Regions from separate parts of the Bradyrhizobium sp. CCGB20 genome, predicted to be linked through region 3. Evidence: riboswitches for the same ligand, from Rfam matches in the RefSeq annotation. Region 3 holds a riboswitch; each other region holds the start of a gene.
The links. Region 3 has a riboswitch for cobalamin ahead of metE (5-methyltetrahydropteroyltriglutamate--homocysteine S-methyltransferase). Riboswitches for the same ligand answer to the same signal wherever they lie in the genome.
Positions count from the first base shown of each region.

Region 1: another riboswitch for cobalamin. It lies ahead of NLM15_RS15260 (TonB-dependent receptor domain-containing protein); the one in region 3 lies ahead of metE (5-methyltetrahydropteroyltriglutamate--homocysteine S-methyltransferase).
Region 2: another riboswitch for cobalamin. It lies ahead of NLM15_RS23500 (TonB-dependent siderophore receptor); the one in region 3 lies ahead of metE (5-methyltetrahydropteroyltriglutamate--homocysteine S-methyltransferase).

Region 1 is NZ_JANADN010000001.1:3,324,652-3,328,788, reverse strand. Features, by position in the region: gene NLM15_RS15265 (PepSY domain-containing protein) at 1-145, opposite strand, end outside; gene NLM15_RS15260 (TonB-dependent receptor domain-containing protein) at 158-2,515, opposite strand; cobalamin riboswitch at 2,631-2,833, opposite strand; gene NLM15_RS15255 (histidine phosphatase family protein) at 2,906-3,478, shown strand; gene cobT (nicotinate-nucleotide--dimethylbenzimidazole phosphoribosyltransferase) at 3,485-4,137, opposite strand, start outside.
Region 2 is NZ_JANADN010000001.1:5,083,410-5,087,546, reverse strand. Features, by position in the region: gene NLM15_RS23525 (adenylate/guanylate cyclase domain-containing protein) at 1-76, shown strand, start outside; gene NLM15_RS23520 (hypothetical protein) at 203-379, shown strand; gene NLM15_RS23515 (hypothetical protein) at 532-744, shown strand; gene NLM15_RS23510 (hypothetical protein) at 847-1,104, shown strand; gene NLM15_RS23505 (hypothetical protein) at 1,259-1,480, shown strand; cobalamin riboswitch at 1,555-1,769, shown strand; gene NLM15_RS23500 (TonB-dependent siderophore receptor) at 2,216-3,994, shown strand; gene NLM15_RS23495 (DUF6925 family protein) at 4,019-4,137, shown strand, end outside.
Region 3 is NZ_JANADN010000001.1:1,674,185-1,678,321, reverse strand. Features, by position in the region: gene NLM15_RS07745 (TauD/TfdA dioxygenase family protein) at 1-758, opposite strand, end outside; cobalamin riboswitch at 1,469-1,693, shown strand; gene metE (5-methyltetrahydropteroyltriglutamate--homocysteine S-methyltransferase) at 1,791-4,118, shown strand.

The sequences.
Region 1 (4,137 bases), 1.7 Mb from region 3:
GCGCAAGTCCGGAAAACCGCTCCACTTCCGTCAATGACGGAAACGGAACAAAGTGCATCACGATCCCCGTCGCGAACCACATCGCGAACAGCAGGCAGAACGCGATCCCGAGCCAGCGATGCAGCAGGACGATCGCGCCCATCATGCGGTCAGCATCCTACCATTTGAACGCGGCCGAGATCTCGTAGGTGCGCGGCGCGCCCAAAAGGATCTGGTCGGGATAGAACGGATCGCCCCAGATGGCGTAGCGCTTGTCGGTGATGTTGCGCACGCGGAAGGCCAGGCGAGCCTGATCGACCGCATTGAACACCGTTCTGGGGATGTCGACGAAGGCATAGACGTCGGCGACGGTATACGCCTTCATCGTCACGACGTTGGCATCCGTGTTGTAGCGGTCGCCGATATGGCGACCGGTGATGCCGAGCTCCACCGGCCAGGGCGTGAAGAACCGGTACGACGCGCCGGCATTGGCCACGATGCGCGGCACGTTCGGCGGCGTGTTACCGGAGAACGATCCCCCGGCAAAATTGTAGTCGGCATAGCGCGCATCGACATAGGCGATGTTGCCCCAGAGACGCAGCGGCTCGATCGGGCGCACCGCGGCTGCAAGCTCCACACCCTTCGACTCCTGCCGTCCCGCAATGTTGAGCGTCTGGCCGCCGGCTGCCGCATAGACGTTCTTGCGCACGATGTCGTAGGCCGAGAACGACCACTCCGCCCTGTTGTCCCAGAACAGATGCTTGACGCCGGTCTCGTAGGTCCGCGCCGTCGTCAGATCGAGCGGCTGGGTCGGTCCCAGCAGAAAAATGTTGTTGGCGGAGATGTCGGCACCGGTGGCGTACTGGCTGAAGAAGGTCATGCCGGGCACGGCCTCCCAGGTATAACCGATGCGCCCCGTCACCGGTGCCCAGTCCGTTGCAAACGGGAAGCCTGCTTTCACAAGGCCGGCGGAGTCGGTCGAATTGCGGTCAAGCCCGATATGCTCGACGCGCAGGCCGCCGATCAGTGCGAAGGTGCGCGTGAGCTTCAGCCGGTCCTCGAACGAGAGTGCCTCGTTGTCGATGCGGGCGATCTGCTGTTGCGTCGTGAGCAGGCCGTAATAGCCGCGGGCGGGATCGACCAGCGAGACGGAGTCGCCGGGAAAGTTCGCGGCGCCCGGCCTGACAAAGTCGAGGTAGCTTGACGACAGCGTCGTGACCAGCCGATTATCGAAGCCGGCAATATTCGTGTCCCAGGTCAGGTCGGTGATATTGCCGACCAGTCGCTGACTGTGCGCCACATAGAAGCGCTCGCGATCGACCAGGTTCGTACCGGAATTAAACGCCTCAACTTCGTTGTTGAACCACGTGCGCTCCGCACCGTAGCCATAGGCCTGGCTCTTCAACGTCAGGTCAGGCGCGAGCTTCAGCTCGAATCCGCCGCGCAGCCACACTTCCTGAGCGACGTTGCGATTGTCGAGGACGTTGTAATTGGTGTTGAAGGTGCGGTCGTCGATGGTGACCGCGCCGAGATTTGTTTTGTTGTAGTTCGAGATATAATTTCCGGAGACAATCCCCGTCGTCGCATGCGAGCCACTGAAGGCGATCGGCACCAGCGGCGCGCCCCAATAGGCCTTCGAGCGGTCCTCGCGATACTCGATCGCGCCCCAGATCTTGAGGCTGTCGGAGATGCGGTAGTTGAGCTGGCCCGACACGTCGAACGTCTTGGTGTTGGTGTCGTCGGCAAAGCCGTTGAGCGAGGAACGGCTGATATCGAAGCGGTAGTCGAGGCCCTGCACATTGGTGCTGCCGCCGGAGCCGTAGTGCGCGCGAAAAGAATTCAGCGAGTCCCAGGAAAAATCGGCTTCGTTGCGGACCGGTCCCGTATGCGGCGTCTTGGTGACGAAATTGATCGCGCCGCCGGCAGCACCTTCGCCCGACATCACTGAGGCCGGACCTTTCACGAATTCCACGGCTTCGAGATTGGCCGTGTCCGTGATCCGCGATGTCATATTCTGCGGACCGATCTTGATGCCATTGTAGAGCGTGTTGATCTGGCTGTTGGTGAAGCCGCGCATCGAGAACGCCGCGGGCTCGGCCGGATTGTCGCCGGACGTGACGCCGACGGCGCCCTGTGCCGTCTCGGACACGGTGCGATAGCCCTGCTCGCGCATGGTCTCCGACGAGATCACTTCAACGGTTGCGGGGATTTCGTGCACGGTCAGGCCGAGCCGCGAGGCGCTTTCGGCAACCACATTGGTATTGAGCGGCGTCTGCGCCGTCGCGGCAGGCACGACAGGCTTGGACGCGGCCGCCGCGGCAGTGGACCTGCGCGTTGGCGCGCGGCGTGCGCTCTGGGCTTCGCGACTCGCTGGCTTCGCTTGCTTGCGGGGTTGGGCGGGCGACACCTCGACCGGTGGCAGCGGTTCACGGGCCTGCTGCGCCAGGGCGGCGGGCATATCAGCGGATACAAACGAGGTGAGCGCGGCGGAGGCGAGCAGGAAATGGCGCGGTCGTACAAGACGGATGGAAGACACGGTTTGGAACCTCGGTATGACGTCAGTGGCACGTCACAGCGAACCAAGGTCCCATCTTTGGGCTTTCAGCCGTCCGATGAAGCCGAATGTCTGTACTCCCCGACCGACATCTTCGCGTGTGACCACGGCTGACGGCAGGTCTCCTGGCTCGCGGGTCAATACCTTGCGTCGCCTTCCCGGGACCGAGATACCCAGTGGCTCGTGATGCAAGATTCGCCGCTTACAGTTGCGGGGGCAGCCGCGGCATTGGGGACAATTTCCCCGCACCGCATTCCCTTTTCATCCCCTCGCGGGGAAACCGTCGCGAGCATCTAGGATTACGATCCAGACAGAGTCAATGTACAAGCTGCGGCGTTATTGCCACAGCGACCAACTTCCTTGGAGACGAGCATGGAAGGCGAGACCTTCCTCTGGCTGATACGTCATGCGCCCGTCGACGGCATCGCGGGGACCATCCACGCAGCCGACGCGCCGGCCGATCTCGGCGACCGCGCGCAACTGGAGATGCTGCGGCAGAGACTGCCGCGGGATGCTGCGTGCTTTGCGAGCCCGGCACGACGCACGGTTGAGACGGCGCGCGCGCTGGGGCTCGAACCTGTGCGACTGACCGAATTCAGCGAGCAGGATTTTGGCGACTGGACCGGCCGGCGCCATGACGAGCTCGCCGCCACCGGTGGCGAGGCCTATGCGCAGTTCTGGAGTGCGCCGGCGCATGGACGGCCGCCGGGCGGCGAAAGCTTCGAGGATCAGGTCGCGCGCGTCCGGCTGGGTCTGTCGCGGGTCGGAGCCGGATCAGCAGCGCTCGTCGTGCACTCCGGCACGATCCGCGCCGCACTCTGCATCGCACTGGATCTGACACCCCAAGCGGCCCTGCGCTTCGTGATCGACCCGCTGTCGCTGACCCGGATCGATCGGCTCGCGACCGGCTGGCGCGTCGTCTTCGTCAATCAGCGCGCGGCTTGAGCCGGATCAGCCAGGGCGATCCGGCACATTGGCCTGCGCGAAGGTCGCCATGCCGTTGTGCAGGCTGCACGCGAGCCGCACCAGCGGCAGCGCGATGGCCGCCCCCGATCCTTCGCCGAGCCTGAGATCGAGGCTGATCAGCGGCTGCACATTCAGGGCACGCAGCACCAGCCGGTGCCCCTGCTCCGCCGATTGATGCGACGGCAGCAGGAACGGCTGGCACGACGGGTTCAGCCGCACGGCCGCAAGCGCTGCCACCGATACGATGAAGCCGTCGATCAGCACGGGGATGCGGCGCTGCGCGGCCGCAATGATGGCACCGCAGATCGCCGCAATCTCGAGGCCGCCGACGGCGCACAGGATCTTTTCGGGCGGAGCACTTGCGATGCCATGATGCGCGATCGCAGCGTCGATCACGCGCGCCTTGTGCGCGCGGCCGGCCGCGTCGACGCCGGTACCGCTGCCCGCGACCTCCTCGGCACTCATGCCGAGCAGGCTCGCCGCAATCGCCGCCGCCGTCGTGGTATTGCCGATGCCCATCTCGCCGAAGATCAGGAGATCGGGCTGATGGGCCTCCGCGCGCGCGACGGCGCGCTGGCCGGCTTCGAAGGCGAATGCCAGCTCCGCAGCGGTGAGTGCAGCTTCCACGCTGAAATCGC
Region 2 (4,137 bases), 3.4 Mb from region 3:
CGCCCGCATCGCGCAGTTCGAGGCCGATCCGCCGGGCGTGGAATGGGACGGCGCCTGGCGGCTGGAGCAGAAATAGGTAGCCACATCCTCTCCTTGCGGCCCGCGCTGGCGAAAATTGATTCTACTCCATAACGATGTTCGCAGTGACGTATTTCCCGGGCTTAGGTTACGTGTCCTTGAGGCGTTTGACGGGGACACGCCAATGACAGAACTTGAGGACAGGCTGGAGCGGTTTGAGACTCTCACCGCCGAATGCGAGCTGATTGCCAAGCTCGCCACCGACAGCACCAAGCGCGAATTTTATTTGAAGCTCGGGGAGCAGTACCGCCAGCTGGCGGTCGATATGCGGTACGTGATCGCGGCCAGGGCCGCGGCCTGAGGCCGGCTGCAAGCCGTTCTTAATGTTTGGCGCGCATCCTCCTGGATGCGAGCGTCGCGATCCATGATTGCTCGCGGTGGGAATGCCGAGGTCCGTTGCGATGCAGCGTATCTCGCCGACGTCGCTTTGCCGCTCCTTACCAGGGCAATCCCATGCGCCTGCTTGCAGTCCTCATCTTCGCGCTCATGACGGCGGCCTGCAACCAGGAGCAGGACATCACCGGCTCGACGCCGGTCTGCGCGATGCGGAACTACAGCTCCTACAATCCCCGCGACATGAACCAGTGCGTGGCCGCCTGCAAGGCGTGCGACCACGGCAACACGGTCACCTGCACCACGTCATGCACCCTCAAGGGCGCCCACTGAGCGGCGGAGGTTCCTGGAGCCGGGACTGACGGTGCTCGGGCACCGGAACGATTCACAAGGGTTAATCATTGAAGGGATGGGCAGGACGCGGAGTCCTATGGAATGGGTATGCTCGATCCCGGTCGGTTCCTGGTGTCGTGCTCGCATTGCAATGCATGGCCGATGGCGGCCAACGTAAAGCGTGCGAGCTGGTCGGCCTCGCCGCACGAGGTCCGCTTCGTATGCCCGCGCTGCCGCCGCGAGGAGACCGCCATCATCTCCGCCTCGGGTGAGCTGACCCCGATCCGGCGCATCGACGTCCCGCCGCGCGACGTCACCGCGGCCTGGGCGCAGGCCCAGCGGCCAAGAGGGCGGGCATAGCCCGCCCGTCACAGCGCAGAGGGCGCGCGTAGCCCGCCCGTCACGATAGGACAAGGGCGGGCGTAGTCGGTTCTGCAAAGGCCCGGTGCCGTTTTGGAACCCGGCCGACCGCCAGGAGTTTTAGCCCGACATCAAACGCATCAAGGTCCTGCGAATGATCAGCGAGCATTTCGACACCCGCACACGGATCAACATGAAGCTGGCGCTGGATCGGGTCTGCCGCAATCGCCCGGTCGGCGAGGACCACGACTTCCGCAGGTCCGTTGCCGAACACATCATCCGATGCGCGCTCACGGGCCGCACCGGCATCGGCCAGCTCGTCGATGCCGGCGAGCGGGCGATGATCAGCACGCGTCAGCAGCGGGAGCCGACCTGATTGCGCCAGGTCAACCTGCGCGCGGTGCTGCGACGATCATGCAATCAGCCGATTGACTCACCGCTCCAACGACCCGTAAATTGGAACCTGACGGTTCTCCTCACGGAGATCAAAAGGGAACGTTGTGCGGGATTGTCCCAACGCCGGGATATTCTCAATGCAGCGGCTGCCCCCGCAACTGTAAGCGGTGAATCTTTCGTCATATGCCACTGGGAATCTCGGTCCTGGGAAGGCGACGTAAGGTATCGACCCGCGAGCCAGGAGACCTGCCGTCAGCCGTGGTCACACGCGAAGATGTCGGTCGGGGAGTACAGACATTAGCTTCACCGGAGCAATCGATCGCTCCGTGAAACCTCGTTCGCTGTGACGTGCCACTGACGTCATACCGAGGTTACAAGAGTGTCCCGTATTGTCTCTGCCGCCAGGCGCCTCAGCGCCGGCCTCTTCACGTCTGTTTTCCTGTATTCGTTCAATCCTTCCGCCGCGTTCGCCCAACAATCGGCATCGCCCAATCTGCTGCCCCCGGTCGAGGTCGGGCCATCCGAGCGTACGGCCAGGCCACCGGTCGTACGACATGCGCCTGACAAGCCCGAGCGCAGGCGTGTCGTTCGAGCGCTGAGACCGGAGCCGCCGGTATCGCCCCCCGTTGCCGGTGTATCCGCTGCCAATCTGTTTCCAACCGTCGTTGTCAGTCCAACGGGCATTGTCACTCCGACCAATCTGGTCTCGAGCTCGATGACCGTCCTGACCGCCGGGGATATGGAGCGCGATCAGCGCCGGACTGCGTCCGATGCGCTCAGCGCCGTTCCCGGGCTCAACCTCGTCCAGACCGGCGGACCGGGCGGACAGACGTCGGTCTTCATGCGCGGAACGAACTCCAATCACACCAAGGTCCTGATCGACGGTATCGACGTCAGTGATCCCGGCAATCCGAACCGATCGTTCGACTTCGGCCAGTTGTTGACCTCCGACATTCAGCAGATCGAAGTCCTGCGCGGCCCGCAGGGTGGTCTCTACGGCGCGGATGCGCTGGGGGGCGTGATTTCCATCGTGACCAAAAAGGGTGATGGTCCCGCTCGCGCGACCGGCTCGGTCGAGGGAGGCTCGTTCGGGACGTTCAATCAGACGGCAGGTCTGAGCGGGTCACAGGACCACTTCAACTATGCCTTCAACGTCGCGCATTTTCGCGCAAGCGACGTGCCGGTGACGCCTGTCGAACTGCTGCCGCCGGGCCAGAAGGCGATCGGCAATTCCTACGACAACATGACCTATTCGACCAAGCTCGGCGCCGATGTCAGCGAAAACCTGACGCTCAATGGCGTCGCGCGCTACACCGACGCCACGCTGCGCTTCACGGGAGACACGTTTGATCCCGTAACACTTGCCAGCTTTCCCGCCGCCGCGCAAAGCACGCAGACCGTGCACCAGCTGTTCACGCGCGGCGAGGCGGTCTGGTCCGTTCTCGACGACCGGATGAAGAGCTATTTCGGCGTCAACTACACCAACCACTGGAACCACAACATTTCGCCGGGCGATGCGATGCCGACCATCACCACCGGCGATCGGGTCAAATACGATTGGCACACCACCACACGGCTCGCGCCCAACAACAATGTCATCATCGGCGCCGAGCATGAGACCGAAACGCTGCAAACGGCGACGGTCTCCGCCCAGAACGTCAACAAGGCAGGATATGTGGAGTTGCAGTCCCAGTTCGTGGACCGCGTCTTCTTCACGGCCAATGTCCGGCAGGACGACAACGAGCGGTTCGGCGAGCACCCGACCTTTCGCCTGACGTCAGCCGTGATCGTGCCGGTCACGGACACGAAGTTCAGGGGAAGCTACGGCACGGGATTCAAGGCGCCAACGCTCAACCAGCTTTACGTCAGCTTTCCTGCGTTCTTCTTCTTTGCGAATCCCAACCTCAAACCCGAAGAAAGCGTTGGATACGACGCAGGCTTCGAGCAGCCCTTGTTCAATGATCGCGTTCGCTTCGGGTCGACCTACTTCCGCAACAACATCACGGACCTGATCCAGAGCACGTTCGATCCCGTGACATTCACGAGCACCAACACGAATATCGGCAAGGCCATCACGGAAGGCACGGAAAGCTTCGTCGCCGCCGCAATCACCGACCGGCTCCGCGTTCGTGCCGATTACACTTTTACCCGCGCCGTCGATGCGACGGCGGGACTGGAGCTGCTGAGGCGTCCGAAGGAGAAGTGGAGCGCGAATGTCATCTGGAATCCGATCGATCCGCTCACGCTGTCCGCGACCGTGCTGCACGTCGGAAGTTTCGTGGACGGCAACCGCGACTTCAGCATTCCGCGTCTGCTGGCGCCGGCCTACACTGTCGTCAATGTGGCCGCCGAATATCTGGTCACCGATCAGATCAAGGTATTTGGCCGGGTCGATAATCTCGCCAATGTGCGCTACCAAAATCCGACAGGCTTTCTACAGCCGGGACTCGGCGTCTATGGCGGCATTCGCCTTGCGAATTACGACGTCAGATAGCGGGACTCCGGAGGAAGCGATCTCATGACGACAGCCGATCCGATCATGGACTTGCTTGCAGGTCAGCTTGCCGATGCCGAGGCGGGTTGGAGCATCGGTACGTTCGGGGCCATTGCCGAGTTCACGCGCGAGCTCGGCGATGC
Region 3 (4,137 bases):
ACATCACCTTCCTTCCAGCTCCAGCGCACAGTGTTTTCGGGCACAGTGATATGGGACTGAAACAGATCAAACAGCTTCTGACCGTCGTATTTTGGGACGCCAACAAAACGTTGTACTAGGGCGCCGAGCACCAGCGTGCGTTCGCCGGTCTCAGGGTGGACGCGCACGACAGGATGCTCCGTCTGATAGACCGTTTTCGTGAAGACTTCGTCCAAGTGCTTCTTATCGAGCTCGCTGGCGCGGGGCATTATTGCGTAGTCGAATGCATTGCTGTGGACGGCCCAGAGCTTGTCCGCAAGCCGTTGCAGCGGCGGTGCCAGGTCGAGGTAATCCGTGACGGCATTTGACCAGACTGTATCGCCACCGAAAGATGGCATCACAATGCCGCGCAGCACCGCTATCTTGGGGTAGGCATCGACGAACGTTCCATCCGTGTGCCACAGGTCGGCTCGGCTACCGGCGCGAGCCGAATCAAGCTCGATGATCGACGCTGTTCCATTAATGGCACCGCGCATCGGATGAGCCGCCAGACTTCCGAAACGAAGAGCAAAGCGCTCCTGTTCGGCGTCGTCGAGATGTCCTTGGTCGCGAAAGAAGACAACCTTGTGCTCGAGCAACAGCTCATTGATGGCGGCGATCGTTTGGTCGGGCAGATCGCCCGAGAGCTTGACCTTTCGAATTTCTGCGCCGATGCGCGCTGCGCGTTTGATGACGTCGGCGCGAGGAATGACACTATCCGAGACGATCATTGCATTCACAGCGGCACTCTCCAAATTGAGAGATCTGCGGTTCGATCGCCAGAACAAGCTACTCAGCTGGGATAGAACCTGTCGAACGCCACGTTGCGGACAGCATAGCGCCAATCCGTCAAAACCGAGTGACCCCGAGGAGCCGATTTATGCGCGCTTCGGGGTCTCGAAGAGGTGAGGTCTGGCCTGCGTGACGGTTTCTTATCTATTGATTGACCGAATCTGTCAGTTGGATCAATTGCTAACATTGGTAGTTGACTGAGGCATAGGCTTTACTACTCGCTGGCCAATTGATGCAGAAATTGCAGCTCCGTTCAGCGCCGAACGCGCAAAAAAACACCAGTCGGGTGGATAGAGGAATGAGAGAGGGCCCGTGAGATCGATCCTGATGGGAAGCTCAGCGCTAAAGAGCCGCAGTGCTAATCTCATGCGATCGGAAGTCCCAAGAGTAGAGTTGTTCGATCGGTGTTACCGTCCTCACAGCGTCGGAGGTCCAACACCATCGGCGACGCGATCATATGGCCTTCCCCCAGCGCTCCGGGGCGAACAAGGCTTAGGAAACACGTTACGGCGCAAGGTTAGCGTTTTTCGGCCAAGCTCGTCGGGCTGATGCAAGCGCAGAGGTTTACACCATTGATTGCCACGGACTTAAGAACCTCATACCTGCCAGCATGCCGCGGAAAAGGTGATCATGAGGTTGACGTAATCCTTAGGTTACAGATAATCGAAGGCGTCGAGGTTCTTCAGTCTCGCCTGATCTGGAGCTAAGAGGGAAGCCGGTGCGCTCTGGATCCTTTCGGGATCGAAGTAATGCCGGCGCTGCCCCCGCACCTGTAAGCGGCGAGCCTGCATTCACACGTGTCACTGAAGCAGACGCTTCGGGAAGACCGGATGTAGGCGATGACCTGCGAGCCAGGAGACCTGCCCCGACAACATAATCGTCCACGGGCGGGGTGTCCGGTGGTACGCTAAAGCAGCAGGCGCTTCGCAGCCCTCCTGCTGCGTCCGCCATGGCTGCCCCCCAACAATGGGGTTAAAGCTATGTCTATTCTCTCACTTCCTGTCGCAACACTCGGCATGCCACGTATCGGGCCACGCCGCGAACTCAAGCAGGCACTCGAAGGCTTCTGGGCCGGTAAGATCAGCAACCAGCAGCTTCTTGAAACTGCAGCCGGTCTTCGTGTCGCAAATTGGGCGCGTCAGAACTCGCTTGGCGTCACCGTCATCCCGTCAAATGACTTTTCACTCTACGATCAGGTTCTCGACACGAGCGTCATGGTTGGTGCCATTCCGGAAGCGTATGGCTGGGACGGCGGTCCGGTTTCGCTGAAGACTTATTTCGCTATGGCGCGCGGCTCGCAAACCGAGGATCATGAAGCGAGTTGCAGCCACGCCGATGATGCCCGCCCCTCTGCCGCGCAGGAGATGACCAAGTGGTTCGATACGAACTATCACTACATGGTGCCCGAATTCCATCAAGGTCAGACCTTCAGGCTCTCCTCCCGAAAGCCGATCGAGGAATATGAGGAGGCGAAAGCCCTTGGCTATCAGACGCGTCCTGTTCTGGTAGGACCAGTCACCTTCCTGAAGCTTGGCAAGGGCGCCGATCTGACTTTTGATCCGATTTCGCTGCTCGATAGCCTCCTGCCGGTCTATGTTGAGGTACTCAAGGAACTAGCGAAACGCGGAGCCGAGTGGATTCAGCTTGATGAGCCGTGCCTTGTGATTGATCTTGACGAGACCACGCGGAATGCGCTCCAGCGCGCCTATAAGCGTCTCGCCGACGACGTACCTGGCATTAAGGTCATGGTTGCAACTTATTTCGGGGCGATCGGCGACAATCTGTCGACCGCTCTGGAGCTGCCTGTGGCCGGACTGCACGTCGATCTTGTTCGCGCTCCCCAACAATTGAATCAGATTGAATTCGGCGCCCGCGCGGACCTTATGATTTCGCTCGGCGTGATTGATGGTCGCAACGTGTGGCGTTCCAACCTGTCGGCGCTTGTGGACCGGCTCAAGCCCGTCGTTGCCAGGCTCGGCAAGGATCGCCTGCAGCTGGCGCCCTCCTGTTCGCTCATACACGTCCCCATCGACCTTGAGCTCGAGACCGAGCTCGATTTGGACGTGAAGAGCTGGCTTGCATTCTCGGTTCAGAAGATCGGGGAACTCGCGGCCTTGGCGAAAACGCTTGCGGGCGATGAGAATGTCGCCGCGCTTGCCGAATCAGACCTTGCGGCAACGGCTCGCCGAGTATCCTCAAAAATCCATGACACGGCCGTCGCGCAGCGGACGGCCACGATTGGCGATGATATGCGCCGCCGCAATAGCGCGTTTGCGAGCCGGACCGAAATTCAGCGCAAGCGATTCGGCCTGCCCCTTTTCCCCACGACGACGATCGGATCATTCCCGCAGACGACCGAAGTTCGCAAGGCCCGCGCGGCCCATGCCAGTGGGAAGTTGACAGACGTACAGTATGAACACTTTCTGAAGAAGGAAACGGCTCACGCCGTCCACTGGCAGCAAGACATCGGGCTCGACGTGCTCGTCCACGGCGAGTTCGAGCGCAACGATATGGTCCAATATTTTGCTGAGCAGCTCTCCGGATTCGTGTTCACCAAGCACGGTTGGGTACAGTCTTACGGCTCTCGTTATGTTCGCCCTCCGATCCTGTTCGGTGACGTCTCCCGGCCGAAGCCGATGACCGTTCGGTGGTGGAGCTACGCGCAATCGTTGACCAAAAGGCCTATGAAGGCAATCCTTACGGGGCCCGTGACGGTCCTGAATTGGTCGTTCGTCCGTGACGACATTCCGCGCAGCGAGGCCTGCCGACAGATCGCGCTCGCGATCCGTGACGAAGTCGCCGACCTCGAAAAGGCCGGTGCAACCATGATCCAAATCGATGAGGCTGCGCTTCGCGAAGGTTTGCCGCTCCGCCGATCCGAGTGGAAGCCTTATCTGGACTGGGCAGTGGACAGCTTCCGCATATGCTCGTCCGGCGTCGTCGATGCAACGCAGATCCATACCCACATGTGTTACTCGGAGTTCAACGCCATCATCGACGCAATTGCCGCGATGGACGCGGATGTCATCTCGATCGAAACGTCCCGTTCTAAGATGGAGCTGCTTGATGCATTCACGGCGTTTAAATACCCGAACGACATCGGCCCCGGCGTCTATGACATCCACTCGCCTCGCGTTCCGGAAGCCAATGAGATGGGAGATCTGATCGCGCTGGCTCGCCGACGGCTGTCGGACTCACAGCTCTGGATCAATCCGGATTGCGGCTTGAAGACTCGCAAATGGGACGAAGTGCGTCCGGCACTGGCCAACATGGTCGCAGCCGCCCGCGAACTGCGCAAGGCCTGCTGATTCCAGCGTGACCTTACCA